Cystobacter fuscus DSM 2262: one gene and its partner. The protein of the gene in region 1 interacts with the protein of each later gene in a pairwise test. Links are inferred from orthologs where the notes say so. Each region holds a gene or a part of one and is shown in the gene's direction. Other genes may lie near its edges. The genes, in order: gyrA and gyrB.

What was found.
Region 2: the proteins of gyrA (region 1) and gyrB interact in binary tests that used the Escherichia coli proteins (3 or more experiments, as listed by UniProt). The link is inferred for Cystobacter fuscus DSM 2262 from one-to-one orthologs.

Annotation. Positions count from the first base shown.
Region 1 is NZ_ANAH02000014.1:233,053-247,608, forward strand. What follows is about bases 7,519-10,841. They hold gyrA (DNA gyrase subunit A), read left to right. Parts: upstream 7,519-7,878; coding sequence 7,879-10,641; downstream 10,642-10,841. Other genes in these bases: D187_RS24850 (hypothetical protein), read left to right, coding at 7,519-7,718; D187_RS24860 (YkvA family protein), read left to right, coding at 10,782-10,841. Outside these bases: D187_RS24825 (WGR and DUF4132 domain-containing protein), read right to left, coding at 1-3,581; D187_RS24830 (hypothetical protein), read left to right, coding at 3,762-4,226; D187_RS24835 (hypothetical protein), read left to right, coding at 4,386-4,811; ung (uracil-DNA glycosylase), read left to right, coding at 4,992-5,675; D187_RS24845 (tetratricopeptide repeat protein), read left to right, coding at 5,728-6,540; more of D187_RS24850, read left to right, coding at 6,537-7,518; more of D187_RS24860, read left to right, coding at 10,842-11,054; D187_RS24865 (VIT domain-containing protein), read right to left, coding at 11,088-13,640; D187_RS24870 (helix-turn-helix domain-containing protein), read right to left, coding at 13,645-14,136; D187_RS24875 (amidohydrolase), read left to right, coding at 14,439-14,556. UniProt on the Escherichia coli protein: A type II topoisomerase that negatively supercoils closed circular double-stranded (ds) DNA in an ATP-dependent manner to maintain chromosomes in an underwound state.
Region 2 is NZ_ANAH02000074.1:147,652-161,994, reverse strand. Bases 6,901-10,010 are described here. They hold gyrB (DNA topoisomerase (ATP-hydrolyzing) subunit B), read left to right. Parts: upstream 6,901-7,280; coding sequence 7,281-9,740; downstream 9,741-10,010. Other genes in these bases: D187_RS48620 (PH domain-containing protein), read left to right, coding at 6,901-7,154. Outside these bases: D187_RS48640 (HdeD family acid-resistance protein), read left to right, coding at 1-329; D187_RS48635 (ATP-binding protein), read left to right, coding at 522-3,647; D187_RS48630 (hybrid sensor histidine kinase/response regulator), read left to right, coding at 4,232-5,851; D187_RS48625 (GNAT family N-acetyltransferase), read right to left, coding at 5,799-6,593; more of D187_RS48620, read left to right, coding at 6,696-6,900; D187_RS48610 (serine/threonine-protein kinase), read right to left, coding at 10,068-12,635; D187_RS48605 (hypothetical protein), read right to left, coding at 12,802-13,542; D187_RS48600 (hypothetical protein), read left to right, coding at 13,800-14,315. UniProt on the Escherichia coli protein: DNA gyrase negatively supercoils closed circular double-stranded DNA in an ATP-dependent manner to maintain chromosomes in an underwound state.

The DNA of each region.
Region 1 (14,556 bases):
CGCACCTTCACCACGCCGAGTTCCTGCTCGGGAGAGTCGGCGAGGGAGCCCGTGTAGAGGCCAGGATCGAGATCGAGCTCGGCCACGCGGTCATCGCCCAGCGGTTTCTCCATCCAGCCCGCCACGCCGCCGTCCTGGGGGGCCCCGCGCCGCCAGCCCCGCGCCTCCAGGCCCAGCACCTTGCCCGTGGGCAGCTTGAGGCCCTTCACCCGCTCGAGCTTCGTGGCCTCGCGCTCCGCCGGTTCCAGCGCGTGGGTGGAGCGGCCGAGCTGGGCGAAGGGTTGCAGCAGTTGGTAGTCGGCGAGGATCTGCCCCCACGCGCCCGCCGTCTTGCCGTCCAGCTCCAGCGCATGGGGCAGGCCCACGAGGGCGTCCTCGGGGAGCGTCCAGGTGTCCTCGTTCGGGTCGGCGAAGGTGCGGTCCTCGGCGACGCGGAAGGTGTCCGTGAGCGCGCCCTCGGGCGAGTACGTGCCCCACACCAGCCGGCGCACCACGTGGATGAGCAGCGGGTGCTCGACGAAGAAGCGGCGGAAGACCTCGGGGCTCCAGCGGCGCCGGGCGCACATGGCCAGCTCCAGGCGGAGGATTTGAGTGCTCGCGGCCGTCTTGGCGTCCTTCTTGAGCGCCTTCCACTGCTCCACCGCGGCGTTCGCCTTCTCCGCGTCATCCTTCTGGCCGGGCTTGGGCATGTCCTTGAGCCGGGTGCCGGAGGCGTCCTTGACGAAGGGCTTGAGCTGCTCGTCGAAGCCCACGGTGAAGGTGCGCTCGCCGAAGTCCAGGGCGAGCGAGCCGCTCTCGTCCAGTCCGAGGTCGGGCACGAGCCGGTCGGCCAGCTCCTGGCGGGTGAGGCCGCGCGCCTCGGCGATCTGCTCGATCTTCTCCTGGGCCTTCTGTTGCAGGCCCTTGAACTTCACCTTCTCGGCGATGCCGTTGAGGTAGATGAGCGTGACGTCGGTGCCGATGGTGGCCAGCACGTCGAGCCCCATGACGGCGCGGGCGTGAGCGGTCTCGCCGGGCCACACGCGGATGAGCGGGGCGAGCTTGCGCGCGGTGTCGTCATCGCCGAGCGGGCCGAGCGCCTGGAAGGCCCAGGACTCCTTGCTCGGAGCGCCCACCGTCATCCAGGACTCGAAGAGGCCCCAGGAGAAGCGGGCGAGGCTGGCGGGGTCGCACGCGGCCTTCACCTGCTCCAGGCCCGCGTAGGGCGCATCCAGGGAAGAGAAGGAGAGCAGGGTCACGAGTTCCCGGACGGCCGCGAGGGGCAGCTTCGCGGAGCGGTCCTGGAGCAGGGGGCGGGGCAGCCCATCGAGGCCGAGGGTCTCGGGCAGGGTGGGGAGCTTGGCGGGAAAGAGGTTGAGCGGATCGAAGGCGAGGACGCGCCGCACGGCCTCGCGCACCTGGGGGGACACGCGGCCGGCCACGTCGAGCACGGTGGCCTCCTGGCCATTGGAGGCGAGCATGCGCAGGGCGGCGCATGCGGCGTCCTTGGCCTTGCCAGGCTTGCCGAGCGCGGGGACGAGCAGTCCGGCGGTGGCGTGCTCGGGGTGGCGCACGAGCCACGCCTGGGCGGAGAGGCGGGCCTTCTTGGAGCGGTGGAAGGCCTCGGCCACCTGGGGAGCGAGCCGGGTCACGGCGTAGGGCGCGAGCAGGGCGTAGGTCTCGGCGCCGTACGTGGTGACGACGTCGACGAGGGTCGGGAGCACCGCGAGCCCCAGCCGCGCGATGATGGCGCAGAGCCACTCTCCCGTGTACCGGCGGGGCTCGAGCTTGCCGAGGTACTTGAGGGCGAGTGCTTCCGGAGCGTAGACGAAGAAACGAATGTCCAGCTGCTCGGGCACGCAGGTAGGGTCCACCTTTCCGCTCAGCAGTTCCTGCTCTCGCACCGTGCTGCCGTAGGGCTTGTACTCCCAGCCCATGCGCCGGGACCATTCCTCCTGTTCGCCCTCGCGCCACACGAGCGCATCGGGGAGCGCCGGGGGCACCACGCCGTCGAGCACGGGGAGCGCCTCGGGCTTCTGGCTCGAGCGCCAGGGGGGACGGGCGAGGACGGGGGGGAGCTGCTCGGGGGTCGCGTCGGGGACGTCCGGGCCGGCCTGGGCCTGGAGGCGGGCCACCACCTCGCGCGCCGCGTCGGACAGGGAGGGGAGGGCGGCGCGCACGGCGGCGGGCTCGCGGCGCAGCAGGTGGCCGAGGATGGAGCGCGCCTGATCGCCTTCCTTGCCCCGGAGGGCGGCCCGGGGGGTGATGAGCCGCAGTGCGCGCTGGGGCCAGCGCACGGCCGCCTCGATGAGGAACGGGAGAGCCTCCTTCTCGGCGTTGAGCAGCAGTTGCATCGCCTCATCCGCGTTGATGCTCGCGGTGAGCTCGGCCCAGGTCCGCACCGCTTCGGCTCCCATGAGCTTGGGCTGGAGTTCACGCAGGAGCGCGAGGCCGTGCACCCCCATGCCATCGAGCAGCGAGGCCAGGTGGCCATTGGGCTCGCGCAGCAGATTCCAGACGTCCACATGGGGGATGAGCGGGGCGAGCGTGTCGGGCTCCGAGACGCTGCTCAGGATGAAGGGGAAGCCCGGCTCCTGGGCCGCGACGAACTCCTCGGCCTGGGCGCGCACCCAGGCGGTCTCGGTGGGGAAGAGGAAGGCGGAGGCGGCGCGGCGCGTCTCGGAGTCGCGCAGGAGGGCGGCGGCGTCGCGAGCGGCCTGGTAGCCCGCGTCATCCGTCTGGGTGGCGAGCAGGGCGCGCAGGCGGGGCAGGCCGCGCAAGTGGCCGCGCGAGAGCAGGTTGTAGTGCTGGTGATGGGGGTTGGTGTTCACGCCCCGCCGGGCATGGAGCGCCTTGTCACCCGCCAGATACAGGTCCAGGGAGAGGAGCGCGGCGCGCGTGGCGTGGACGGGCCCGCCCAGGGCGAAGAGCAGATCGATGATGGGCTCGGGGCGGGGGACCTTGTTCCAGGACTCCTGGTACTGGAGGAAGATGACCAGGACGGCGTCCTCCTCGGGCGTGCCGAGGGAGGGCTCGGTGCGCCCGATGCGCTCGGCGACGGCGCGGGTCTCGGCGGTGAGGTGGCTCTCGTGCGTGTCCTCGGGGATGAGCCCGGGGGGGACGCGCTCGAGGAAGTCCTCGCGCACCAGGGCCCAGGACTTCTTCACGGGGGCGAGCGGACGCACCGGCACGGCGACGCCACCCCGGCGCGGATGGACGCGGCGCAGGAGGGACTCGGTCCAGGCGATGGGGGCATCCGGGTCAGCGGTGGGCCGGGGCGGGACGGGTGCTTCGGGAGGGGCGACAGGTGCCTCGGGGGCGGCGGGGGCCTTGGTCTTCCTGGCGGGCGCGGGCGAAGGCGGGCTCGCGGGGGGCGGTGCCTCGGCGCTGGCGGTGTCGCCCACCTCCGCGTAGCCCTTCTTCTGCTTCTCGGCGATGAGCTTGTCCTGCTCGGCCCGGGCCTTCTCGGCGGTGGGGAAGGACTTCTGCTGGCTCTGCCCGCTCGTGCCGATGCGGCCCCAGCGCACGGTGAAGCCAGTGTCCTCGGCTTCGATCTCCCAGAACTTCCTCGACGAGCCCTCGACCAGTTCGAAGCGACGCATTGCAGTCTCCGCGCGAACCGAAACCGTAGCGCACCCCCCCACCTCGCGGATGGCCGAGGGCTGCCTTTTTGCAATCCTGGGGGCGACTGGGCTAGCAATACGGCCCTCCGCCCGGGCCTGGACCGGCGATTCACGCTCGACCCTGCTCTGGCCCTCATTCCCTCTGGAGAGCACCTCGTTATGTCCGAAGAGAAGAGCAAGCCCGAAGGCAAGAAGCTGCGGCGCCCCATCGACGACGTTCGCGACGAGCTGTTGAAGGATCCGGACGTGAAGGAGCAGGCCCGTCTGCTCCAGATCCCCGTGGAGCAGTACGTGGAGAAGATCCTCGACTACGCCTCCCATCCGGAGAAGCCGCCCGCGATCATGATCGTCCCGGACGAGGCGCTCAAGAAGGAGGACCCCAGCATCCCGACCGTCGCCGAGGTCGAGACCCACCTGCAGCGGATGGTCAATGGGGAGATCCCCATCATCCCCGGCCAGTCGCAGGATGGCTTCAGCAAGGGCCCCACGCCGGCGCAGTACCAGCGGACGCTCGGCGGCGAGGATTCCGTCCCCTACAAGGTTCCCCCGAAGACCGATGCCTCTTCCAAGGAACTGTCTCAGGAACTGGAACTCCAGCGCCCGAAACCCAAGTTCAAGCCCTGAGGTTCTCGCGCGAGCGCGCCCATCCCCTTGATTTCCCGGGCATTTTCAAAAATGGCGAAATTCTCGGGGGATCAGGAAACAAATAATCGGGGCGTGCGAGAATCCTTTTGTCAGTAGCACTTACGGCCGCCGCGGCGGCCCCTCGAAAAGGATTTCATCATGGGTTTCCTCGGCGGAATCGGTAAGGCCCTCGGCAAGGTTGCTAGCTTCGCGGCTCCCATCGTCTCCATGGTCAACCCGCTGGCGGGCGCGGCCCTGAGCTTCGCGGGCAACCTCGCGAGCGGCAAGAGCCTGACGCAGTCGCTGTTCAGCGCGGCGTCCGGCCTCATCCCCGGTGGTGGCGGAGCCGGTGGCGTGTTCGGCAACCTCCTGGGCAAGTTCGGCGGGGCCGCCGGGTTCCTGGACGGCGCGGGCGGCAACAGCATCCTGAGCTCCGCGCTCAACCTGGCCACCGGCAAGAAGGGCGTGACGGACGTGCTGGGCCAGCTGATGGGCAACTTCGCCCAGAAGGGCCTGAGCCAGCTCGGCCTGAACAACGCGACGGAGCTCGCCGCCCAGCGCATGGCCCAGATGCTGCTGCAGTAAGCCAGACGCCAGCACTCGCACTCGCGGGCCCGGGAGGATATCCTCTCCGGGCCCGTCGTGTTTTCGGCCCCACCCGGGGCACCGAGGGTCCTCCATCCGACTTTTCAGGCACTCGGACGCGAGTTGACCGCGTGAGTCGGGTAGAGGGGGGCTCATCGACACGCGAGTCGCGGAGGCACGATGAGTTCGTTGAAGAGCCTGCTGCCGGAGGAGTGGCACGAGGCGCTGCGGGACGTCCTGGCGAGCCCGGGGTTCGGGCAACTGGAGGCGTTCGTGGCGCAGGAGCGCCGGCGACACACGGTGTATCCGCCCGAGGAGGATCTGTTCTCGGCCTTCCGGTTGACGCCGTACGGCCAGGTGAAGGTCCTCATCCTCGGGCAGGATCCGTATCACGGGGCGGGACAGGCGCACGGGCTGGCCTTCTCGGTGCGGCCGGGCGTCAAACCCCCGCCCTCGCTGGTGAACATCTTCAAGGAGCTCCAGTCGGACCTGGGTCTGCCCCGGCCGAAGGACGGCTCGCTGGTGCCGTGGGCCGAGCGGGGCGTGTTGCTGCTCAACGCGGTGCTGACGGTGCGCGAGGCCGAGCCCAACTCCCATGCGGGACACGGCTGGGAGACCTTCACGGACGCGGTCATCCGGGCGGTGAACGAGCAGCCGGAGCCGGTCGTGTTCGTGCTGTGGGGCAGCTATGCCCAGAAGAAGCAGGCGCTCATCGACGAGCGGCGGCATGCGGTGCTCAAGGGCCCGCACCCCTCGCCGCTGTCGGCCAAGCGGGGCTTCTTTGGCAGCAAGCCCTTCAGCCACGCCAACGCGGAGCTGGAGAAGCGCGGGCGCGCGCCCGTGGATTGGCGGCTGCCCGGGTGAGGGGCGCCCCCCGCGAGCGTGTTGCCTCGCGACTGGTTAGAGTCCCGTCACCATGGCGAAGACCTCACCCCGCAAGGCCCCGGCGAGCCCGAAGAAGGCCGTCGCGGCTCCGAAGAAGAGCGCCGCTGCCGCGAAGAAGCGCCCCTCGTCCGTGAAGAAGCCGGTGGCCGAGGCGCGGCCAGCCGCCGCGAAGAAGAAGACCCCGGCGCCGCCCCCCGCTCCGGTGGACGTGCTTCCCCCCGCCTCCTCCTTCCCCGAGCCCGAGGCCGAGCTCGTGGCCGAGCCCGTGATCGAGCAGAAGTCCCTGCCCGCGGGCGAGCCCGTGGGCGGCGCCGCGTTCCCCTTCGAGATCGATCCCAAGCGCATCGAGGAGGGCCTGAACAAGCTGCGCGGGGAGGTCATCCACTGGGCGAACAAGGGCCGCTACACGAAGGTGCGCTTCAAGTTCCGCGGCAAGCAACTGCTGCCGGACCTGCCCATCGCCGCCGTGGCCGCCGCCGAGGGCCTCACCTTCTACTGGGGCGGCATCCTGCGCGCGCTCATCGTCACCGTGGCCGGGGGCAGCCTGCTCCAGGTGGAGCTCGTCAATGACGCGGACAAGCGCGTGCAGGCCGGCAAGGAGGCCCTGCTCGCCGGAGACCTGGACGAGGCCCTCGCCGCCTTCCGCGAGGCGCTCGCCATGGACCGGGACAACGGCGGCGCGCACCTCAACGTGGGCGTGGCCCTCAAGCTGAAGGGAGAGCGCGAGGCCGCGCTCGCCGCCTTCGAGCGCGCCAAGGCGCTGGACCCCGAGGGCCCCCTGGGCGCCGAGGCCGAGCGGCTCGCCGCCCCACTGCGGCCCAAGGACACCGCCCAGACGGCGTGAATCCGGAGGTATACTTCCGCCCCATGGCCGCGCCCATCGACGACGAATTCCAGGTCCGTCTGGAGGGCCAGTCCGCGCTGCTCGCGCCCGCCCGGGAGCGCTACTACCGCCTGGTGCTCGCGCTGGCCGAGTCCCGGTGGCAGGAGCGCCTGCGGCAGGAGCTGCCCCTGTTGCGCGAGGTGCGGGCCCATCAAGACGCGCTGGACGCCCTGCTCGGCCCCGCGCTGCGCCGCGCCCAGGCCGAGAACTGGCCCACGAGCCACCCGACGGTGCGCACCCTGTGGGAAGTGCACTCGCTGCGCGAGCAGCTCGCCCGGGACGTGGCGCGCAAGCTCGGACGCAGCGCCCAGGAGTCGCTGGGCGGTCTGATGAGCTCCCTGGAGGATTGGCTCATCACCCTGCCCCGCGAGGTGCCCGCCCATCTGCGTGAGCAGACCGCGGCGGAGCTGTTGCCGGACACACTGCCCGCGCTGCGCGAGGCCGTGCTGTTCGCCGCTCGGCTCGAGCCGCTCTTCGCGCACCCGGTGCTGCTCTCCGGGCGGCTGCCCTTCTCGAGCCGGCAGCGCGAGGAGCTGGCCCTGGGGTGGGCCCGGGGCGAGGCGGCGCTGGCCGCGCTCTGGCGCCGCCTGTCCGGGGTGGATGCGCGGGGCTTCATGGTGGCGGAGCTGCGCGAGCGGGCCGCCCTCGCGCCGCGCCGCCCGCCGGGCACCGGCACCGAGCGTCTGCTTCACGCGGAGTACTGGTACCAGGAGGCCCGGAGCCGGCTGCTGCACATGGCGCGGTTGCGGCTCGCCCCGCTCGAGCCTGATCCGGCCGAGTGCCTGGCGGTGATGTGGTGGCTCTTCGAGCGGGAATACGCGCCCCACGTGCGCCTGCACGCCCCCGGGGTTTTGGAGGACGCCCGGGCGGCGCTGTTCGAGGTGGCCTACGAGTTCTGGGACGCGCAGCGGCCGGATATTCCCGAGGACGAGCGCTGGACGCCCGCGCGCTGGGCCCGGCTGGACAAGCTCGCCGGGCGGGCGGATGAAGGCCGTCAGGGCCCGGACGGCGAGCACGTGTGCGAGGCACTCCGGGAGTTGATCCAACGGCATGGCGTGGGCACGCGGGTGTCGCGCGGATGGTGGGCGCCCTCTCGTCTGACCCAGTTGGTACAACGGGCCCGCGAGGTCCTGGGTTGAGTTCAATGCCCGCCAACCGGGCGGACTCCGGGTCCTCTTTCTGGCTCCCCTCCACGTCCCGGGCATCAGCATTGTTGACGCTGGAAAATCCGGGGGTTACGTACTCCCAATCCCTCGGAGAGGCCCCCTCGGGCGGGCCTTTCCCCTGACCCACGAATTCATGGCCGACGACACCACCGACAAGCCGGCAACGCCCCCCGCGCCTCCTTCGGGCGCCGTGGGAGAACTCATCCAAGTCAACATCGAAGACGAGATGCGCCGCTCGTATCTCGACTACTCGATGTCCGTCATCATCGGGCGCGCCCTGCCCGACGTGCGCGATGGCCTCAAGCCCGTGCACCGCCGCGTGCTCTACGCGATGAACGACCTGGGCAACCTCCACAACCGCGCCTACAAGAAGAGCGCGCGCGTGGTGGGTGACGTCATCGGTAAGTACCACCCCCACGGCGACTCCTCCGTCTACGACGCCATGGTGCGGCTCGCGCAGGAGTGGTCCCTGCGCTACCTGCTCGTGGACGGCCAGGGCAACTTCGGCTCGGTGGACGGCGACTCCCCCGCGGCCATGCGCTACACGGAAGTGCGCATGGAGCGGCTGGCCGAGGAGATGCTCGCCGACATCGAGAAGGAGACCATCGACTTCGGTCCCAACTACGACGACTCGCTGCTCGAGCCGCTCGTGTTGCCCACCAAGTTCCCCAACCTCCTGGTCAACGGCAGCTCCGGCATCGCCGTGGGCATGACCACCAACGTGCCGCCCCACAACATGGGCGAGGTCATCGACGGCACGCTGCACCTCATCGAGCACCCCACCGCCACCGTGCGCGACCTGATGCAGTTCATCACCGGTCCGGACTTCCCCACCGCCGGCATCATCACCGGCCGCGAGGGCATCGTCCGCGCCTACGAGACGGGTCGCGGGCAGATCACCATCCGGGCGCGCACGGAGATCGAAACCTCCAAGAAGGGCGACCGCGAGAGCATCATCGTCACGGAAATCCCCTACCAGGTGAACAAGGCGCGGCTCATCGAGAAGATCGCCGACCTGGTGCGCGACAAGAAGCTCGAGGGCATCAGCGACATCCGCGACGAGAGCGACCGCCAGGGCATGCGCATCGTGGTGGAGCTCAAGCGAGATGCCATCTCCGGCGTGGTGCTCAACAACCTGTTCGCCACCACCCCCATGGAGACCACCTTCGGGGCGGTGATGCTCGCCATCGACGGCGGCCAGCCGCGCACGCTCACCCTCAAGGAGCTGCTCGACCGGTTCATCTCGCACCGCCGCGACGTGGTCACGCGCCGCAGCCGCTTCGAGCTGCGCAAGGCGCGCGCCCGCCGCCACATCGTCGAGGGTCTGCTCGTCGCGCAGGATCTCATCGACCTGGTGGTCAGCCTCATCCGCGCCTCGAAGGACCCCGACGAGGCGCGCTGGGGCCTCATGCACATCCTGTCGCCCGAGCTCTACGAGCAGGAGCGCTTCAAGAACCTGCAGCGCATCGACTACGCGCAGGCCAAGGCGCAGATGGCGCTGCTCGAGTCGCGCGCGCGCGCCGAGGAGCCCAACTACTCGGGCCTGGAGCACCGCTACGAGGGCTCCGGCTTCAGCGAGGATCAGGCCAAGAACATCCTCGAGATGCGCCTGCAGCGGCTCACCGGCCTGCAGCGCGAGGAGCTGTTCCGCGAGCTGGTGGACCTGGTGCGGGAGATCCTCCGCCTCGAGGACATCCTCGCCCACGAGACGAGCCTGCTCAACGTCATCAAGACGGAGCTCAAGGAGATCCGCGAGCGCTACAGCGACAAGCGGCGCACGGAAATCACCGGCGCGGTGGAGGAGATCACCAGCGAGGACCTCATCGCCGAGGAGACCATGGTGGTGACGCTCTCGCACACCGGCTACGTGAAGCGCTCGCCGCTGTCCGAGTACCGGGCGCAGAAGCGCGGCGGCCGCGGCAAGACGGGGGCCACGACGAAGGAAGACGATTTCGTCACCGACATGTTCGTGGCGAGCACCCACGCCTTCCTCATGCCCATCACCAACAAGGGCCGGCTCTACTCGCTCAAGGTGCACGAGCTGCCGCTCGCCGGCCGCACCTCGCGTGGCAAGGCCATGGTGAACCTGGTGCAGTTCGGCGAGGGCGAGCGGCTCGCCCAGGTGCTGGTGACGCGCGAGTTCGGTGAGAACCAGTTCGTCTTCTTCGTGACGAAGAAGGGCGTCGTCAAACGCACGGACCTGTCGGCGTTCGCCAACGTGCGCTCCAGCGGCATCATCGCGCTGGGCATCGACGAGGGGGACGAGCTCGTCGCGGTGAAGATCACCGACGGCTCCAAGGACATCCTCCTGTCCACGGCCACGGGCATGAGCATCCGCTTCCCCGAGCAGGAAGTGCGCTCCATGGGCCGCCAGGCCTACGGCGTGAAGGGCATCACCCTGGAGGAGGGCGACGAGGTGGTGGGCGCCGACGTGGTGGAGAAGGACACCACCATCCTCACGGTGACGGAGAACGGCTACGGCAAGCGCACCCAGGAGGCCGAGTACCGGCAGCAGGGCCGTGGCGGCAAGGGCATCATCGACATCAAGACCACCGAGCGCAACGGCAAGGTGGTGGGCCTCGTGCCGGTGACGGACAAGGACGAGGTGATGCTGGTGACCAACGGCGGCATGCTCATCCGCATGAAGGCCAAGGAGATCTCCGTCATCGGCCGCAACACGCAGGGCGTGCGGCTCATCGCCCTGGAGAGCGCCGAGGAGAAGGTGACGGGCATCTCCAAGCTGCCCGAGTCCGAGGAGGACGAGGGCGAGACGGTCGAGGCGCTGGCGAGCGAGTCCGCGGCCGCCGCGCCGTCCACGGCCGCCGAGTCGCCCGAGGGTTCCGAGTCGCCCGAGGGCACTGAGTCGCCCGAGGGCTCCGAGCCCGAGCAGGGCTGAGCCTCGGCGTCGGCGTCTGGATGAACGTGAGGGCGGGCTGCTCGGTGGACGAGCGGCCCGCCCTCGCTACGACCGGGCCTCGCAATGATTTCACGCCCCTTTTCGTAAGCAGGGACATGAACGTCGCCGGTCTTCGAGTCATGGGAACGCGGTTCTTCCGTTACGTGCGAGATCCTCGCGTGCCGCGGTGGCGGCGGCTGCTGGGGCTGTTCGCCGTGGCCTACTTCCTCTTCCCCGTGGATGTGGTGCCGGACTTCCTGCCCCTGCTGGGCTGGCTGGACGACCTCGGGGTGCTGGCCGGGGTGGCCTGGTTCATGAAGCGGGAGCTGGAGCACTACCGGCCCGAGCCCATGGGGTGGCCCACGCCGGTGGACGTGCCTCGCACGGGCACGCCTCCGCTCGGCCAGCGCTGAAGCGGAGGGTCCGTCCTCTCACGGGGAGCGCCGTCAGCGCGTGGCCAGGGTGTCCACGTGCTGGCGCAACTTCCCCTCGTCCTCCAGCCGGGCGCTGAGCCCCGCGAGCGGCCGCGCCGCCTGGGAGATGCGCCCCCGGGTGCGCGGGCCCGCGGACACGAGCCACGCCACGCCCAGGGCGAGCTCGGCCACCTCGGGGGCCTGGCCCAGGGAGGGCATCAGCGCGAGCAGCGCCTCCACGGCCTTCTTCACCTGGCCGCCATGGAGCGCATGGCCGCTGGTGATGCCCTGGCGCAGCAACTCCAGCAGGGCGAGCGCGGTGGCGCGTGCCTGCCGCACGGGCTCGCTCCCCGGGCCGGTGCCCGCCCACAACCCGCTGGCGAGCTGCTGGCCGAGCAGATCCACCCGGGCCTCCCGGGACGTGGCCCCGTCCACTGCCCCCTCGTCGTCCAGCGCCATGTCCGGCATGGACGGAGGAGAACGCAGTGCCTCCTGGAGGGAGGCGGCCGCGTCCTCCACACGCGCGAGACTGGAACCCGTCACCTCTTCCTCTCCGGGCGGGCCGTAGACCGCGCCGCCTCGGCTCTTCTTCGCCGAGCCCTTGAGCAGGGGCCGGGACGCGAGGGGCGCGGCCGGCGCGGGGGCTCGCGGGGGCGGTGGAGGCGCCGCCGCAGGAGCCGGGGCCGCGCGCATGCGGTCGACGGACAGGAGCGCGGAGGGGTTGATGGCTCGGCGCGGGGCGGGCTTGCTCAGCTCCTTCTTCGCCGTGTCCTGGTCCGCCGTGCCGAACATGGCCCAGCCGGCGGGGGCGTGGACGGGGATGACGCGCGTCTCGGGTTGAGCCGAGGCCCGGCGCTCGCCCGTGCGCTCCTCCACCACGACGAAGGAGGTGTAGGGCGTCACGAGGCCGTGCGCGAGCGCGAGCTGGAGGATGCGCTCCTTGAGCGCCTCGGCCCGCCGGCCCACGAGCGCGGCGGCCTGCCACCCGCGGATGCGCTCGGCGGCCCACAACTTCTCCACCGCGGGCCGGTCGCTCGTCGCGGGGAAGTTCACGGCAATGGCGAGGGAGAAGGACTCCGCCCCCGCGCGGCCCTTGAGCACCACCGTGCCCGTGCCCGGCGTGGTGTACCGGCCGAAGAGACTCCAGGGCGTGCCATCCACGAGCGGCGGGAGCTCGGCGGGCGCCAGCTCCGTGGCCTCCACGCCCTCGAAGCGCACCTCCACGTCCGTGACGCGCGGGGCGAGCGCCCGCGAGAACTGGGCCACCACCTTGTCGTCGATGCGCTCGCCGGGGTGGATGAACTCCACCGCGCCGCCCGTCTGCCGCGCCAGGTCCTTGAGCAGCGCGTCACTCACGTTGGTGCCGATGCCGAAGGAGTAGACGCGCGCCGTTCGCCGCGCGGCCAGCACCGCCTGGAGGATCTCCGACTCGTTGCCCACCTGCCCATCCGTGAGCAGCACCACCACGCCCTCCGGCATGGCCTCCACCGCGGCGCGCAGGGGCTCGAGCAGCTCCGTGCCCCCGTGGGCATGCAGTGCCGCCACCCACCGGTCCGCCTGCTCCAGCGTCTTCTGGGTGAAGGGCACCGGCTGGGGCGAGAAGAGATGGAAGGCATTCTCGAAGGCGATGATGTTGAAGCGATCCCCCTCGCGCAGGTGGCGCAGGCACAGCCGCAGCGCGCCCTGGGCCTGGGGCAGACTCTCGCCGTCCATGGAGCCCGAGGTGTCCACCACGAACACCACCTCCTGTCGCCGGGGTGCGCCGGCCATGCCCAGCAGGTCCGGCACCACGGTGAGGGCGAAGGTGCCCGGCGCGTCGCCCTGGCGGTGGGTGACGAGCGGCGTGAAGGCCGCGTCCGTATCTGGGCTCCGGATGTTCAGCACGAGATCCCGATCCAACACCACGCCCGGCTGGGAGAGCGTCACGCGCGTGCCGCTCCCGGTGCGCGTGAGCTGGAGCGCGTGCGAGGGGCTCTCCACCACCACCTCGCGGCCCAGGGACACGAGCAGCTCGAGCGTGAGGCCATAGGGCGCGTCGCCCACGGGCGGGGTGATGCGGTCCGCGTCGGGCACCCGGCTCGTCGGCTCGGCCACGCCGTGCGAGGTGCGGTCTCCCGTGGGCGTGCCGGGGATGTAGCGGGGCGCGACGAGGGTGGGCAGCACCCAGCACAGGCTGCCCTCTTCCACCTGGAGCACCTGGAGGAACTCCACCTCCACGCGCGTCTCTTCCCCGGGCAGCAGGTTGCCCACCTGGGCGGTGAAGACGTTGGGGCGCTCCTGGTCGAGCAGCGCGGCGCCATGGCCGGCCGTCACCGCGTCGTCATAGGTGTGGAAGGCCTTCTCCCGCTCCTGGAGCACGGCCTGCACGCGCCGCCCGGCGCACTCGAGCGAGAAGGCGGTGAGGGTGGCGTCCGAGGGCAGCGGAAAGACATACACGGCCTCGATGGGACGCGGCTCGGTGTTGCGGTAGCGCTGGCATACGCGCACCCGGGCATGGCCTCCGAGCAGTTCTCCGGTGACTTCCACCCCCTGCAAGGCCACCTGGGTGCCGCCGCGCGTGTACAGCCCCGCCTTCTCGTCGTGCATGGCTCTACCTTTCCTGGGACTGCTGGAGGAGGGCGCGCAGGTGCTCCGCGAGCGCCCGGGTCTTCGCATCCGCCGTGTCGGCGAGGTGCAGCTCGAGTCCCGGTGCCAGCTCCCATCGTCGCCAGCTCGTCGGGGCGGCGGAAGGGGCGGCGGACTCGGGCGGGGAAACGGGAGCCGGCGCGGGCGCCGCCGGGGAAGGCACGGGGGGCGGTGCGGAGGGCTCGGCCTCGGCGAGTGCCTGGAGGGCCTCGGGGGTGAGCCGCGCCAGTTCCACCTGGATGGCATCGAGGGGAAGGAAGCGGGCCTGGAGGACGCGGATGGCCTTGAGGCGCAGCAGGTGCTCCTCGCCATAGACGGTGTCGGGACCCTTGAAGGGCGGAGCGGGCAGCAGGCCGCGTTGCACGTAGTAGCGCACGGTCCTCGGGGTCACCCCCACCGCCTCGGCCAGCTCCGAGAGCTTCCACTCCCGGGATGTTTTCGCCTGACTCACGAACATGACAGTAGAACTCGACACGTCTGGTGTCAAGATGCCGCTGTCGATTCGCCACTGTCACGTTGCCCGGGAGGGCGGCTCGGGGAGCGAGGAGGCGAGAGGGAGTGGGCGGGGTGGGGGCGGCGGGGCTACGGTGCGCCGCGCTGTTTCACGCAGGGAAAGCAGGCCCGCCGATGCGGGGAGAGTCATCCCAACACATTGATGATGGTGCCCGGGCCCGAGGCGCGGCACGGCTCGCCCTCCTGGGGGCGGTCCTGTTCGCGCTGGGGGCAGGCTGTGCGCGCCGGGTGCCCGAGGACGCGCGAGTGGAGACGACAGTCTACGTGGCACGCCGCATCCGCACGTTGGACGCGGAGCGGCCGGAAGCCGAGGCCCTGGCGGTGCGCCGGGGGCGGTTGGTGGCGGTGGGGACGAAGCGGGAGG
Region 2 (14,343 bases), on another replicon or contig:
TGCTGTCGTTCCTCGTGGGGGGCTTCCTCCTCACCCAGCCGGGTGCGGGGCTGATGTCGCTCACGTTGCTGCTCGCCGCGTACTTCTTCGCCAGTGGCTTCTTCCGCGTCATCACCGCGAGCTCGGATCGCCACCCGGGCTGGGGCTGGGACTTCGCCCAGGGCGCGGTGTCGGTGATGCTCGGCGCCCTCATCTTCAGCCGGATGCCCTCCGCGTCCCTGTGGGTGCTCGGCGTCGTGGTGGGGGTGGAACTGCTCACCCGCGGACTGTCCCTGCTGGCCGGCGCACTCGTGGTGCGTGGCCTGATGCGTCGGACCCCCGAGGGATGATCCCTCCCCGGTGGCCCCCGCTCGCCGGGGGCTGTTCACGGGTGGATGTTTCAACCCCCCTGGGGTCTCGTCCTGGCCCCTGGAAATCCGTGCGCTGGTGCACGGATGGAAAAGCTGGGCAGGCGCCAATGCGCGCTCGCGTGGTCATCATGACCCCAGGCGAGGGGACTGGTGATGGGGATCGTTTTGCGCATGTTTCCACCGGCCGGTGCCATCGAGATTCCGAGCGCCGGGGACTTCCCCGTGCGCAACGCTTCCCCCGTGGTGGCCCCCACGGGCACGGTCGCGCTCGTCTTCACGGACGTGCAGGGCTCCACCCGGCTGTGGGAGCGCTGCCCCTCCGACATGGGCCGGGCGCTGGACGTGCACAACGAGGTGCTGCGCGCCCTGCTGGACGTGCACGGGGGCTACGAGGTGAAGACGCAGGGGGACTCCTTCATGGTGGCCTTCGCGTCGGTGGTGGAGGCGGTGCGCTGGTGCCTGGAGGCGCAGCAGGCGCTGTTGGAGGCGCCCTGGCCCGAGGTGCTGCTCGCCGAGCCGGACGCGCGGGTGGAGCGGGGCCCCCACGGGGTGATGCACCGGGGGCTGCGCGTGCGCATGGGCGTGCACCTGGGCGAGCCCGAGTGCCGGCTCGATGAGCGCACTGGCCACATGGACTACTACGGGCGGATGGTGAACGCGGCGGCGCGCATCGCCTCGGCGGGCCATGGCGGCCAGGTGCTGGTGAGCGCGAGCGCGTGGACGCGCGTGGCGGACGCGTGGGAGGCGCTGGGTGGCCCCGTGGTGCGCTCGCTGGGCGACTATCTCCTCAAGGGCATCGAGGAGCCCATGGCGCTGGTGGAGGTGCTGCCCGCGCGGCTCGCGGATCGCCGCTTCGAGGCGCCGCGGGTGCAGAAGGCCCGGCGGGGCAACCTCCCGGGCGAGACGGGGGAGCTGATTGGCCGCGACGAGGAGCTCAAGGAGCTGCGCCGCTGCTTCGCCGAGGGCCACTCGCTGGTGACGCTGCTGGGCCCGGGTGGCATGGGCAAGAGCCGGCTGGCCACGCGCTTCGGCAACCTGGAGGCGGAGGCGTGGGACGGCGGGGTGTGGCTGTGCGAGCTGTCGGACGCGGTGACGGTGGATGACATCTGTCATGCCGTGGGCCGGGCGCTCGGCGTCGCGCTCACGCGCTCGGGCGAGGACAGCGAGCCCGCGGACCGGCTGGGCCGCGCCCTGGCCGGACGCGGGGACGTGCTGGTCATCCTCGACAACGTGGAGCACGTCATCCAGCGCATGCCCGCCACGCTGGGCCGCTGGCGCGAGCTGGCGCCCCGGGCCCGCTTCCTCGTCACCTCGCGCGAGGCGCTCCAGTTGCCCACCGAGCGCGTGGTGGACCTGGAGCCCCTGAGGGTGCCCGAGGAGGGCGAGACGCGGCTGCCGGTGCTGCTCGCCTGTGGCGCGGTGTACCTGTTCGTGCAGCGCACGCGCGCGGTGCGCGGGGGCTTCGAGCTGACGGAGACGGAGGCCCCCCTGGTGGCGGACATCGTGCGCAAGCTGGACGGCATCCCCCTGGCCATCGAGCTGGCGGCGGCGCGCACCAACCTGCTCGGGGTGAGTCAGATTCAAGATCGGCTCTCGCGCCGCTTCGAGCTGTTGCGCGGCGGGCGGCGCGACGTGTCGGCGCGGCAGAACACGCTGTGGGGGGCGATCGACTGGTCGTGGAACCTCTTGGAGCCCGCCGAGCGCGCGGCGCTGGCGCAGTGCTCGGTGTTCCGCGGCGGCTTCACCCTGGAGTCGGCCGAGGCCGTGCTGGTGTTCCCCCCGGGCGGGCCGGACGTGCTGGAGATCATCCACTCGCTGCGCTCCAAGTCGCTCTTGCGCGTCTTCACGCCGGATGGGCTCCCGGGGGAGCTGCGCCTGGGCATGTACGAGAGCATCCGCCAGTACGCCTCGAGCCGCCTGGCGGAGCGGGGCGAGGGGGCGACGGTCGCGGCGCGCCACGCGGCGTGCTACCTGGCGCTCGCGCGGCGCTTGAGCGAGCGGGGCGGGGGAGGGGCGGGGGAGATGGCCTTCCGCCGGCTGGTGCTCGAGCGCGAGAACCTGCTGGCGGCGTGTGACAACGCGCTGGCGGTGGCGCCCGTCACGGCGAGCACGCTGGAGCGGGCGCTGGGCGCGCTGGTGGCGCTGGAGCCGGACGTGATGGCGCGCGGGCCGGTGGGCCTCACGCTGGCGCGTCTGGACAAGGCGCTGGAGCTGTCGGTCCACGTGGAGGTGGACCCGCTGCTGCGCGCCGAGGCGCTCGCCGTCCGGGGCCGGGTGCACCACATGGAGGGCCGGATGACGGCCGCGTGGACGGACCTGGGCGAGGCGCGCTCCATCTACCGGGAGCTGGGCGCGGGGGAGCGGGAGAAGCGCGTCCTGGTGGACCTGTGCATCGTGGCCCGGGAGGAGTGCGACACGGGCGCGGCCTGGACGCTCATCCAGGAGGCGCTGGAGCTGTCCTCGGGGGGAGACCTCTGGCTGGACGCGTACGCGGTGGGCAACCTCGGCCTGTTGGAGCTGGGACGGCGCGGGGTGGAGCCGGCGCTGCCGCACCTGCGCTCGGCACTGGAGCTGTTCCGGGCCATCGGCGACGTTGCGTTCGAGGTGGGCTTCCTCGTCAACTACGCGCTGGCCATTGGCGAGCACGGGCGCACGGCGGAGGCGGTGACGCTGCTGGAGGAGGCCCTGGAGAAGGCGGCGCGCGTGGGAGACCGCTCGGGCCAGGCGCTGGCGCTGGTGAACCTGGGCTGCTTCCTGCTCGACGCGGGCCGGGCGGCGGAGGCGCGCGAGCAGTTGGGCGAGGCGGTGCGGATGGGGCGGCAGCTCGGCATGCGGCTGGTGGAGGGCGTGGCGCTGGGCGAGCAGGGCCGGGCGCTGGTGGCGCTCGGCGCGCTTGCCTCCGCGCGGGGGAGCCTGGAGGACGCGGTGGGGCTGCTGGCCCGGGTGTCCCGGTGGCACTCGCTGCGCTTCAGCGCGCACCTGTCCGCGGTGCAGGCCACCCAGGGCAACCTCGTGGCCGCGCGGCAGGGCTTCTCCACGCTCACCCAGGCCCCGGAGCTCCAGGACGACCTCGTGCTGCGCGAGCTCACCTCGGTGCTGCGCGTGGCGGTGGACCTGGCGGAGGCCGGGAGCGCTCCGCACACCGAGCAGGGGCAGCGCGCCTTGTTGGCGGCGCGGCGACGGCTGATGAACGCGCGCAACGCTCCCGCGGAGGCGGCCTCGTCCGACCTGCGCGAGGCCTTGCGCCTCTTCGAGCAGCGCGTGCTGGAGCTGGAGGGCAGTGTCCTGCGGGCGTGAGGCGGAAGGAAAGACCGCGTCCGAGTGAACAAGCCACGAGTGGGAGTCTCTTGCTCTACCCCTGAGCTATCTCCCGGTGCGGCGTATCGGGAGAGCCGGAGTCGAACCGGCGACACGGAGAGTGTGGGCTTGTGGGGCCTGTTCGGCCGGACGCGAGAAGCGGGTGTGGAAGGGGACGGAACGCCCGAGTGGGAAAGCCATCGGTTTCGTTGTCCTCTCTCGATGGGAGAGGGCCTTTTCAGGGCTGGACGATGGGGCGTGTGGGGCCTTTCCGGCCGGGCGTTCCGATGAGGACGGGGACGGGACCCGGGCGCGAGTCCTGACGGGCATTTTCCAGACTTTTTTCAGGCTCCGGCGCCGCCGGCTCGCCGCGAGACGTTCACCGGGGAGCGTTCCAGGACCAGGGGGGTTGCTTCCTGGCGGACGACACGGAAGGGACCCGCTATAGGCTTGTCCTTGGGTCCAAGGCGTGGAGTTGCGAGCATGTACATCCAGCGATCCCTCTTGCGTGAGGACGAGGTGCCCCGGGCGGGCGTGCGCCTCGGGACGGGTGCCGGCCAGGGTTGGGGGCCGGGGGCTCGTGGATGACGGCGCCCCTGCGCGTCCTGCTGGTGGCGGGAGAGCCGAACGACGAGGCTCGGGTGGTGGAGGCCCTGCGCGAGGGCGGCCACGGTGAAATCCAGGCGTGCGTCGTGCGCACCGCCGGGGAGCTGGGCACGGCGCTGGAGCGGGGGCCGTGGGAGGTGCTCGTGTGTGGCGAGGGCCCGCCGGGCCTCGACGCCGTGACGGTGCTGGACGCCGTGCGCGCGCGCGGCCTGGAGATTCCGCTCCTGGTCCTCTCCGAGCACCTGGACGAGCGCGGGGCCGGTGAGGTGATGAAGGCGGGGGCACGGGATTGCTTCTCCCGGGCGAGCCTGGACCGGCTGTCGGCGGTGGTGGCCCGTGAGCTGGAGGTGTCGCGCCTGCGCCGCGAGCGCTCGCTGATGGCGCGCGTGGGCGAGGTGTTGGCGGGCTCGCTGGACTTCCAGGAGACGCTGCAGCAGGTGGCGCGGCTGATGGTGCCGGAGCTGGCGGACTGGTGCTCCGTCTACGCTCCCGACGACAAGGGGCAGCTCGAGCTGGTGGTGCTGGCGCACGAGGACCCCGAATGGGTGGAGCGGGGTCGCGACCTGGACCGGCTCTTCCCGCTCGTGCCGGATGCTACCTCGGGCTCCGCGTATACCTGGCGCACGGGCCAGGCGCAGTGGGTGCCGGAGTTCCGGGCCGAGTTACTGGCCTGGGCGCGCTCGCCGGAGCACCTGCGCGTGGTGACCGAGCTGCGCTTGCACTCGGCCGTCTGCGTCCCTCTGCGGGGGCGGCGGCAGAGCCAGGGGGTGATGACCCTGTTCGCCACGGGAGACCGGGCGGCCTTCACGGCGGAGGACCTGGCGCTCTTCCAGGACGTGGGGCGCCGCGCCGCGCTCGCGCTGGAGAACGCGCGGCTCTACCGCGAGGCGCAGGAGGCCATCCACCTGCGCGACGACTTCCTGGCCGTGGCCGCGCACGAGCTGCGCACGCCGTTGACCACGCTGGGGTTGCAGCTCGGCTCGCTCGTGCAGCGCTCCCGGCGCGAGTCCCCGGCCCTGTGCGAGCGGCTGGAGCGGGGGCTGCGCCAGGTGCGGCGCCTGGGCACGCTGGTGGAGTCGCTCCTGGACGTGTCGCTGTTGTCCACGGGCGAGCTGCCCCTGTCCCCCGAGCGGGTGGACCTGGGCGAGCTGGTGGGCGAGGTGCTGGAGCGCTTCCAGGCGGAGGCCGAGGCGGTGGGCTGTGGACTGCGGGTGAACGTGGCTCCGGGGCTGGTGGGCCAGTGGGACCGGATGCGCGTGGAGCAGGTGGTGTCGAGCCTGGTGGCCAACGCCCTCAAGTTCGGTCCGCGCCTGCCGGTGGAGGTGCGCGGCGAGGAGGCCGGGGGCCGGGCGCGCGTGGTGGTGGAGGACCAGGGCATCGGCGTGCCGGAGGCGCACCTGGAGCGCATCTTCGAGCGCTTCGGGCGGGCGGTGTCCTCGCGCTCGTACGGGGGACTGGGGCTGGGGCTGTACCTGGCGCGCCGGGCGGCCGAGGCTCATGGCGGCCGCGTCTGGGCGGAGCATCGCCCGGAAGGGGGCGCGCGCTTCACCCTGGAGCTGCCCCTGGAGCCGCCTGCCCGGCGCGGCGCACCCAGTTGACCCACGTCCCGAGGTGCCGGTAGCCGATGTGCTGGTACATGGCGACGCCCTCCTCGGACGACTGGAGGACGGAGGCGGCGCGGCCGCGCGCGAGCGCCCGCGCGTGCAGGGCCTCCATCACCCGCGCGCCCAGTCCCCGGCGGCGCGCCTCGGGGTGCGTGGCGACCATGTACACGCCCGCGGTGTCGTCCAGATCGAGCGCCAGTCCCCCGGAGAGCACCCGGCCCGCCTCGCGCACGAGCACCCCGTACAGCGGGACGTCCGGCGGCGATCCACCCCCCCAGACGCCCAGGAAGTCCATGACGCCCGGGGGGTAGCACAGCCTGTTGAGTTCAATCACCTCGCGCGGGTCCTCGGAGGACTCCAGGCAGAGCCCCGGGGGGAGGCGGGAGGGCGGAGTGGGTGCGAGGCACAGGCCCATGGCGGGCATGCCGCCCTCGGGCGCGTAGCCGGCGGCGGCCAGGGCGGACTCGGCGTGCGAGTCCCCCGGGGTGACGAGCACGCGCCAGGCGGGCACGTGCTGGTCGCGGTACCAGGCCTCCAGCCGGGGCAGGGCGGGCGCGAGCGCCTCCGGGTGGGCGTACAGCACCTGTTGCTGGAAGAGGGGAACACCCCGGCCGGGCAGGCACAGGGCCCGGACTCCTGGCATCTCGAGCCCGCGCAGGGCCGTGGTGCGCGTCTGCATCGCCTTGAAGGCCAGCAGGTTGGCGCGCAGCCGCGCGGTGAGTTCAGCGTCCGTCATGGGGGGCTCTCCTGGAGTGCGCGGGCGCTTGCGGGTGGACAGTGCGGGCGGCGGGAAAATACCCGGCGGGCCCTCGGGGAGGGTAGGGTGCAGGCTGCTCGCATGGAGCCCCGCTTCTACGCCTTCGATCCCCGCTTCTCGCGCCGCGCCCTGTTCCTGGGCGCGTGTGTGCTGGCCATTCTCAGCGCCTGGTCCCTGGCGGATGCCCGCTCACAGGGCAACCCTCCCCTGGCCGTGGCCCGGGCGGGCGTCACCGGAGGCTTGATGCTCGTCTTCGCGTTCGCCTGGCATCGCTTGCGGCCCCGGTCAGGCTGGGGCGTTACACTCAGTGCTCGGGGCGTGGAAGTGGCTCGTCCCTTTTCCACCGGCCGGATTCAGCTGTCCTGGGGGCAGATCGACTCCGTGCGGCGCATCGGCCGCCACGGCGAGGTGCTCGGCCTGTTCCTCGACGAGGGGGGACGGGTGCTCGTCACCCGGCACCTCTTCGCCTCCAAAAACACCTATGGCGAGCTCGCGTCCGCTCTCGAGGAACGCAAGCCCGTCCCCCGGTTCGACGCCTAGCGTCATTTCGGGACATTTCGTGAATCTTTTCCACGCCTTGCGTGTTCTCCACATTCTTGTCCGGGGTATCTTCCAATGGTAGGCACCCGGGCTTCCCGACCTGTGATTTCCGAAGGATCTCCGCACATGGAAAACCTCCCCACCCCCGCCACTCCGGCGGCTCCGTCGTCGTCGTCCGGGGACTATGACGCCGGTGCCATCACGAAGCTGGAAGGCGCGGAAGCCGTTCGCAAGCGGCCGGGCATGTACATCGGCGACACCGTCCACTACGGGCTGCACAAGCTCGTCTACGAGGTGGTGGACAACTCCGTCGACGAGGCGCTCGCGGGCCACTGCACGGACATCGAGGTGGTCATCCACGTGGATGGCTCGCTGTCGGTGCAGGACAACGGCCGCGGCATTCCGGTAGGTCCCCACCCGGATCCCAAGTTCAAGGGCAAGGACACGCTGGACGTGGTGCTCACCGAGCTGCACGCGGGCAGCAAGTTCGGCAACGGCGCCTACAAGGTGTCCGGCGGTCTGCACGGCGTGGGCGTCACGTGCGTGAACTTCCTCTCCGAGTGGTTCAAGGTCCGCATCCAGCGCGCTGGCAAGGTGTACGAGCACTCCTACGCGCGCGGCGTGCCGCAGGACGCGGTGACGGTGGTGGGCGAGACGGACAAGCGCGGCACGCTCATCTCGTTCAAGCCGGACCCCACCATCATGGAGGTGGTGGACTTCAACTTCGAGACGCTCAGCCAGCGCATGCGCGAGCTCGCGTTCCTCAACGCCGGCCTGCGCATCGTCATCCGCGACATGCGCATCGGCAAGGAGCACGAGTTCAAGTTCGACGGCGGCATCGTGTCCTTCGTGGAGTACATCAACAAGGCGAAGGAGGCGCTGCACGACAAGCCCATCCACTTCAGCACCGAGCGCGAGGGCCTGGCGCTGGAGATCGCCCTGCAGTGGAACGATGGCTACGACGAGCGCATCTACACCTTCGCCAACAACATCAACACGCACGAGGGGGGCACGCACCTGTCGGGCATGAAGGCCGCGCTCACCCGCACGCTCAACACCTACGCGGAGAAGAGCGGCGTGTGGAAGGACCTCAAGGAGACGCCCACCGGCGAGGACGCGCGCGAGGGCCTGTCCGCCGTCATCTCCGTGAAGCTGTCCAACCCCCAGTTCGAGGGGCAGACGAAGACGAAGCTGGGCAACAGCGAGGTCAAGGGTCTGGTCGAGCAGATGGTCAATGACCAGCTCGCCACCTTCCTCGAGGAGAACCCCATCGTCGCCAAGAAGATCGTCATGAAGATTGGCGACGCCACGCGCGCGCGCATCGCGGCGCGCAAGGCGCGCGAGACGGTGCGGCGCAAGGGCATCCTCGATGGCGGCTCGCTGCCGGGCAAGCTCGCCGACTGCCAGAGCCGCGATCCGAGCGAGAGCGAGCTGTACCTCGTCGAGGGTGACTCCGCAGGCGGCTCGGCCAAGCAGGGCCGCGACCGGCGCAACCAGGCCATCCTTCCCCTGCGCGGCAAAATCCTCAACGTGGAGAAGGCGCGCTTCGAGAAGATGCTCACCAGCGCGGAGATCGTCACGCTCATCACCGCGCTGGGCACGGGCATCGGCCGCGAGGATTACGATCCCACCAAGGCGCGCTACCACCGCATCATCCTGATGACGGACGCCGACGTGGACGGCAGCCACATCCGCACCCTGCTGCTCACGTTCTTCTACCGGCAGATGCCGGAGCTCATCCAGAGCGGCTACCTCTACATCGCCCAGCCGCCGCTCTACAAAGTCACGCGCAACAAGAAGGACCTGTACGTCAAGGATCAGCGCGGCCTCAATGACTACCTCTTGCGCATCGCCTCGGACCATTCGCGCGTGGTGACGCCGGGCGGGGAGCTGGGCGGCTCGGAGCTGCGCTCGCTCCTGGAGAAGGTGCTCACCTACGAGGAGCGCCTGGAGAAGCTGGCGGCGCGGCGGGACGCGCGCGTGGTGGACGCCCTGGTGCAGGGCAGCAGCCTGAACGTGGCCACCCTGTCCAACGAGGCCCTGCTCGGCGAGCAGGTGGCGCAGCTGCGCGCCTACCTCCAGATGCGCATGCCGGACACCCTCGGCCGCATGGAGACGGCCATCGTGGACGACCCCGAGGCCCAGGCGAAGAAGCTGGTGGTGAAGACGGACATCAACGGCGGCCTGCGCCAGTCCGTGTTCGACCACGCCTTCCTCTCCTCGCCCGAGTACCAGGAGCTCGCGAGCCTGCACGACGCGTTCGCCTCGCTGGGCAAGGCGCCCTACAAGGTGAAGGTGGGCGATGGCGAGGTGCTCGCCCTGTCCGTCCAGGAAGTCCTCGAGGCCGTGCGCAAGGACGCCCAGAAGGGACTCGGCCTGCAGCGCTACAAGGGTCTGGGCGAGATGAACCCCGAGCAGCTCTGGGAGACCACCATGAACCCGGCCACCCGCACGCTCCTGCAGGTGCGCGTCGAGGACGCGGTGGAGAGCGATGAGATCTTCTCGCTCCTCATGGGCGAGGCCGTCGAGCCGCGGCGCGAGTTCATCGAGCGCAACGCCCTCAACGTGCAGAACCTGGACATCTGAGCCGCCTTCTCCCCCGCTTCCCTCCCTCTCGAGGGAGCGGGTGGCCCCAAAAAGACATGTGGGCCCGGTGCCATGAATGGCTCCGCGCCCACGTGCCTTTCCCGTCCTTGTTGAACCTGATCGCCTCACCGCCGCGAGCAAGCCCTTACGGAAGGAATCCTTCGGTTTTTGGAGGGACCCGGTGATCCAGGCCCTTCCCTAGAGTATGCACCGTTCCGTTGAAAAACGGTGCTCAAAGTATGCTTGGCTGGTGGGCGTTTGGGCGCTCATGTCGGATGGCATCGGCGCCTGTCCGCCCGCTCCCTACCTCGCCTCGGGGGAGGCGGCTCAGCGCAGGGGGCCGCGCAGGGCGTCGGCGCGCTCCTTGCGGGACATCTCGGTGACGTCGACGAGGTCCACCTCGAAGGCGCCCGCGTTGTCCTCCACGCGCACATCCGGGAAGGCGCAGCGCAGGGTGTCCGCGCCCGTCATCTGGAAGCGTTTGCCCGACTCGAGCAGGCGGTGCGAGCGCCGGGCGGACTTCGAGTTGCTCTCCACGCACAACACGCGGCGGGTGCGGCCGGTGGGGCCCACGCGCAGCTCCGCGACGTCATCGCGCACGGTGAGCATGTAGACGGCGTCCGGGTTGAGCCCGCGCAGGACGAACTGCTGCTCGGGGGCGAGCACCAGCGCGTGGCGGGTGGCCTCGAAGGTGAGGCTGCGCGGCGCGACGAACTGGGACTGGCGCAGGTTCACCCGCACCGTGCCGCTGTTGTCCGCCAGGTCATCGTCCAGGAGGAAGACATGCAGCCGGCGCACGCCCTTGAGCGTGCGCGTGGACGGGCCGAGCAGCCCGAAGGTCTCGTCCGCGGACAGGTCGTCGCCCTCGGCGAAGTAGGCGAGCGTGCCCGTGGCCCCGCCCCGCCCGGAGGCCAGCGAGGCGCTGCCGTCGGTGCTGACCGCGTAGGCCACCCGGGGGTTGAGCTCGAGGGAGGCCGTGGCGAGCCCGTCCACGACGAAGGCGTTGTAGCGCGGGCGCAGGACGAACAGCCGCGTCGGGTAGTCCACCGCGTTGCGCGACAGGTCGGGCTGCTCGGGCGCGGGAGCGGGCTCGGGGGGCGGTGCCTGGGGAGGGGGCTCCACCTCGAGCGGCTCGAACACCGCGTTCAGGGTGGGCTTGTCGCTGGCCGTGGGCGTGAAGCGCTTGGTCCACGTCCGGTAGCCCGGCAGCGTGAGCACGAAGGTGCTGGCCTCGTAGATCGGCACATCCGGCACGAAGAGCGGCGTGACGCCGGGCACGTCCTGGCCGTTGAGCTTCACCGTGGCGCCCGGCGGCGTGGAGGTGAGCCACAACGGGGCCCTCCTGGCGGCTTCCTCTTCACTGGCCTTCTTGGGTGAGAAGACGAGGTAGAGCAGGCCGAGCAGCGCGAGGACGAAGAGCGGGATGCTGAGCTGGCGCACCATGCGCCGTTGCTTCTCCTCGCGCTCCTTCTCCTCGCGGGCCCGTTGCTCGCGCGGATCGCCCGGGGTGGACTCCAGCGCCGTGATGTGGGTGACCGACGGCACCTCGATATCGAGGGGCGTGTTGTCGTGCGGCTCGTTCGGGCTCTCGAGGACGCGGGCGGCCGTCAGCGGGCTCGCCATCGTCTCGGGGGCCGGTGCCTCGCGCGGGGCGGTGGAGGAGGGGACGCGCACGACGCCCGCGCTCGACACCCGGCGCCCCGTGGTCGCGCTGATGGGGCGCACGCCCCCTGGCTGCGAGGCGCGGGCCGCACCACTGGAGCTGGGGCGCGACGAGGGGCGCGCGCCGGGGTTGCTCAGCATCGGCCCGCTGATCTCCCCGTCGGAAGCGGGCCTGGCGCGGGGACGGCTGGTGCTCGCCGAGGCCGCGCGGGGCGCCGCGCTCGTCTGGTGCTGCCACTCGGCCAACTGCTCGAGGAAGGCGGGTGTCACCTCCACCCGGCGGCCCTCGGCCGCGAGATCCTCGGCGAACAGGTGGCCGAGCAGCTGCGACGCCATGCTCGGCGAGAAGCGGGGCCAGGCGGAGTAGAGCTGCTCGCGCAGCGCCTCGGAGAAGGCCTGGGCGGTGGGGTAGCGCTGCTCGCGCTCGAGCGCCATCGCCGTGGCGAGCACCAGCTCCACCTCGGGGGCGATGGCGGGGTTGAGCGTGGAGGGCCTGGGGTAGTCGCCGGCGAGCAGGCGCGGCAGCACGGTGACGAAGTCGCCGTCATAGGGGCGGCGGCCGCACAGCATCTCGTAGAGCACCACGCCCACGGCGAACGTGTCCGAGCGCGCGTCCAGGTCCTGATCGCCCCGGGCCTGCTCGGTGGAGAAGTACGGGTACTTGCCCTTCACCATGCCCGGCGAGGTGCTCTCCTCCACCAGGCTCGTCGCCTTGGCGATGCCGAAGTCGATGACCTTGACCTGGCCCTCGTAGGAGATGAGCACGTTGTCCGGGGACACGTCGCGGTGCACCAGCCCCAGCGGCTCGCCGCGCTCGTCCAGGTGGCGGTGCGCGTAGTCCAGCCCGTCGCAGATCTGCGAGGCGATGTAGAGCGCCAGGGGGATGGGCAGCGCCGGGAGGCCCGCGCGCTGGGCGCGGCGCAGCACCTTGGACAGTGGCTGGCCGTGCACGAACTCCATGGCCAGGAAGTACTGGCCGTCGATCTCTCCGAAGTCGAAGACCTGGGCGATGTTGCCGTGGGTGAGCGCCGCCGCCACGCGCGCCTCGCTGATGAACATCTCCACGAAGGCGGGGTCATCGGCGAAGTGGGGGAGGATCTGCTTGATGACCACCGGCTTGGTCACCCCCGCCGCGCCCCTCATCGTCGCGCGATAGGTGACCGCCATCCCGCCCGAGGCGAGCTTCGACACCAGTTCGTATCTGCCAAAGTCCCGGGCTGCGTTGGGGGCCACGTTGCGCGTCGTGTCGTTGAGGGGGAATCCGGAGGTTCAGCATACCGCGCTTCGCCCAAATAATCGCGAAACGGGACGGAGCCCCGGGCCCGGGCGGGCAGGAGCGGGGGCCGGGACGGGGCTGGGGAGCCCGGGTCCGCCTGCTCCCCCTCCTGCCCCGGGCTCCTCACTTCGGCACGGCGGGGGGCACGGCGGGGGCTATGGCCAGGAGCGTGGCGTGGGTGGGGGCGGGGGCCTTGTCGGGCTTGTGGCTCTGGCGCAGCGCCGCCACGGCCGCGTCCACCACGCTCTGCCCGACGATGTTGCTGAGCGCGAGCCCCAGGCAGATGCTCTTCATCACCGCGTCCATGTCCTGCTCGCGCAGCCGGGAGATCTCATTGGCCAGGTCCAGCTTCTCCTCCGTCGTCACGTTCTGCATCATCGTGAAGGCGAGCTGGGGCAGGGCGGTGGAGATCTGACTGAACTCCAGGTCCTTCATCGTCTTGGCCATCCGCTCGGCGCGCACGGTGGCGCGCGCGCGGTCCACGGCCCGGTCCGTGGCGGAGAGGAGGATCTGCAACAGCGCGCTCGGTCCGATGGAGATGTCGTTGTTGCCCGAGCGCAGGGTGAAGGCCGAGGAGCGCAGGATGCTCATGGCGCCGAAGCCGGCGAGCAGCGTGTAGCCGATGCGGTGGGCCGCGTTCTGATCCCCGAGGGGATCCTTGTTGTTCACCGTGTTGAGGGCCAGCAGGGCGACGACCGCGGCGAGGACATTGATGACCGTGTAGAGCACGGCGTGCCGGTTGCGAATGGCCTCGTAGGGGTTGTCCTGGTAGCGCGAGACGAGCTCTCCAATGCCCACGCAGGCGCCGATGAGGGCCACCGCGAGGTACTGCAGCGATACTTCCAGCACTCGCATCCAGTCCACGGCTTCTTCCTCCGGCAGGGGGCCCGGTCGGGGGCCGGAGGGAGATCCTAGCGCGTGTCTCGTGGAGGCCCATGCGACGCCAGGGGGGGGTCAATGGGGCCCACTGGAAGGTCATCCGGCGCGGCGCCGCTGGAGGGCGGGCGAGCGAGCGGGCCGGAGGGCCGACAAATCGGCCTCGCAGCGTACCCCCTTGATCTGACACTGCACATCTGTGCAGATAGGGGGCCTCACGCAGCACGCGAAGGGAAGCCCCGACCATGTTCGACGCGACGGAAAACGATCCTATCTCGCCCGCGATGAGGGCGCTGCTCGAGGTGTTCTCCACCGAATTGTCCGAGGTGAAGTTTCCGGACGTGGACACGGAGGTGTTGGAGGAGGGGGCGAGCCGGGTGAGGGAGCAGGCGGAGGCGGTGGCGCGGGCGCAGGCGGCGCTGGAGGCGGCGCGCCAGGCGCTGGCGGACAGCCAGGACGCGCTGTTGCAGAAGGGTCAGCGGGCGCTGGCGTACGCGCGGGTGTTCTCCGAGGAGGACGCGGAGCTGAGCGCGAAGCTGGAGGCGATCAGCCTGCCCAAGCGGGGCGTGCGGGTGGAGACGGGCGTGGCGCCCGAGGCGAGCGCGCAGAACGAGGAGAACTCGCCGCGCCGCCGGGGCCGTCCGCCGAAGACGCGTCCGAGCGCGCCGCTGTTCTCCGATGGAAGCGCGCCCGAGGCCACTGTCGCGGCCGAGCCGAGCGTGAGCGCGGCGGCGGTGACTCCGCGCCCCGTGGCGGCGTGAGGGCGGGCTTGCGGACGGACTCCGGACC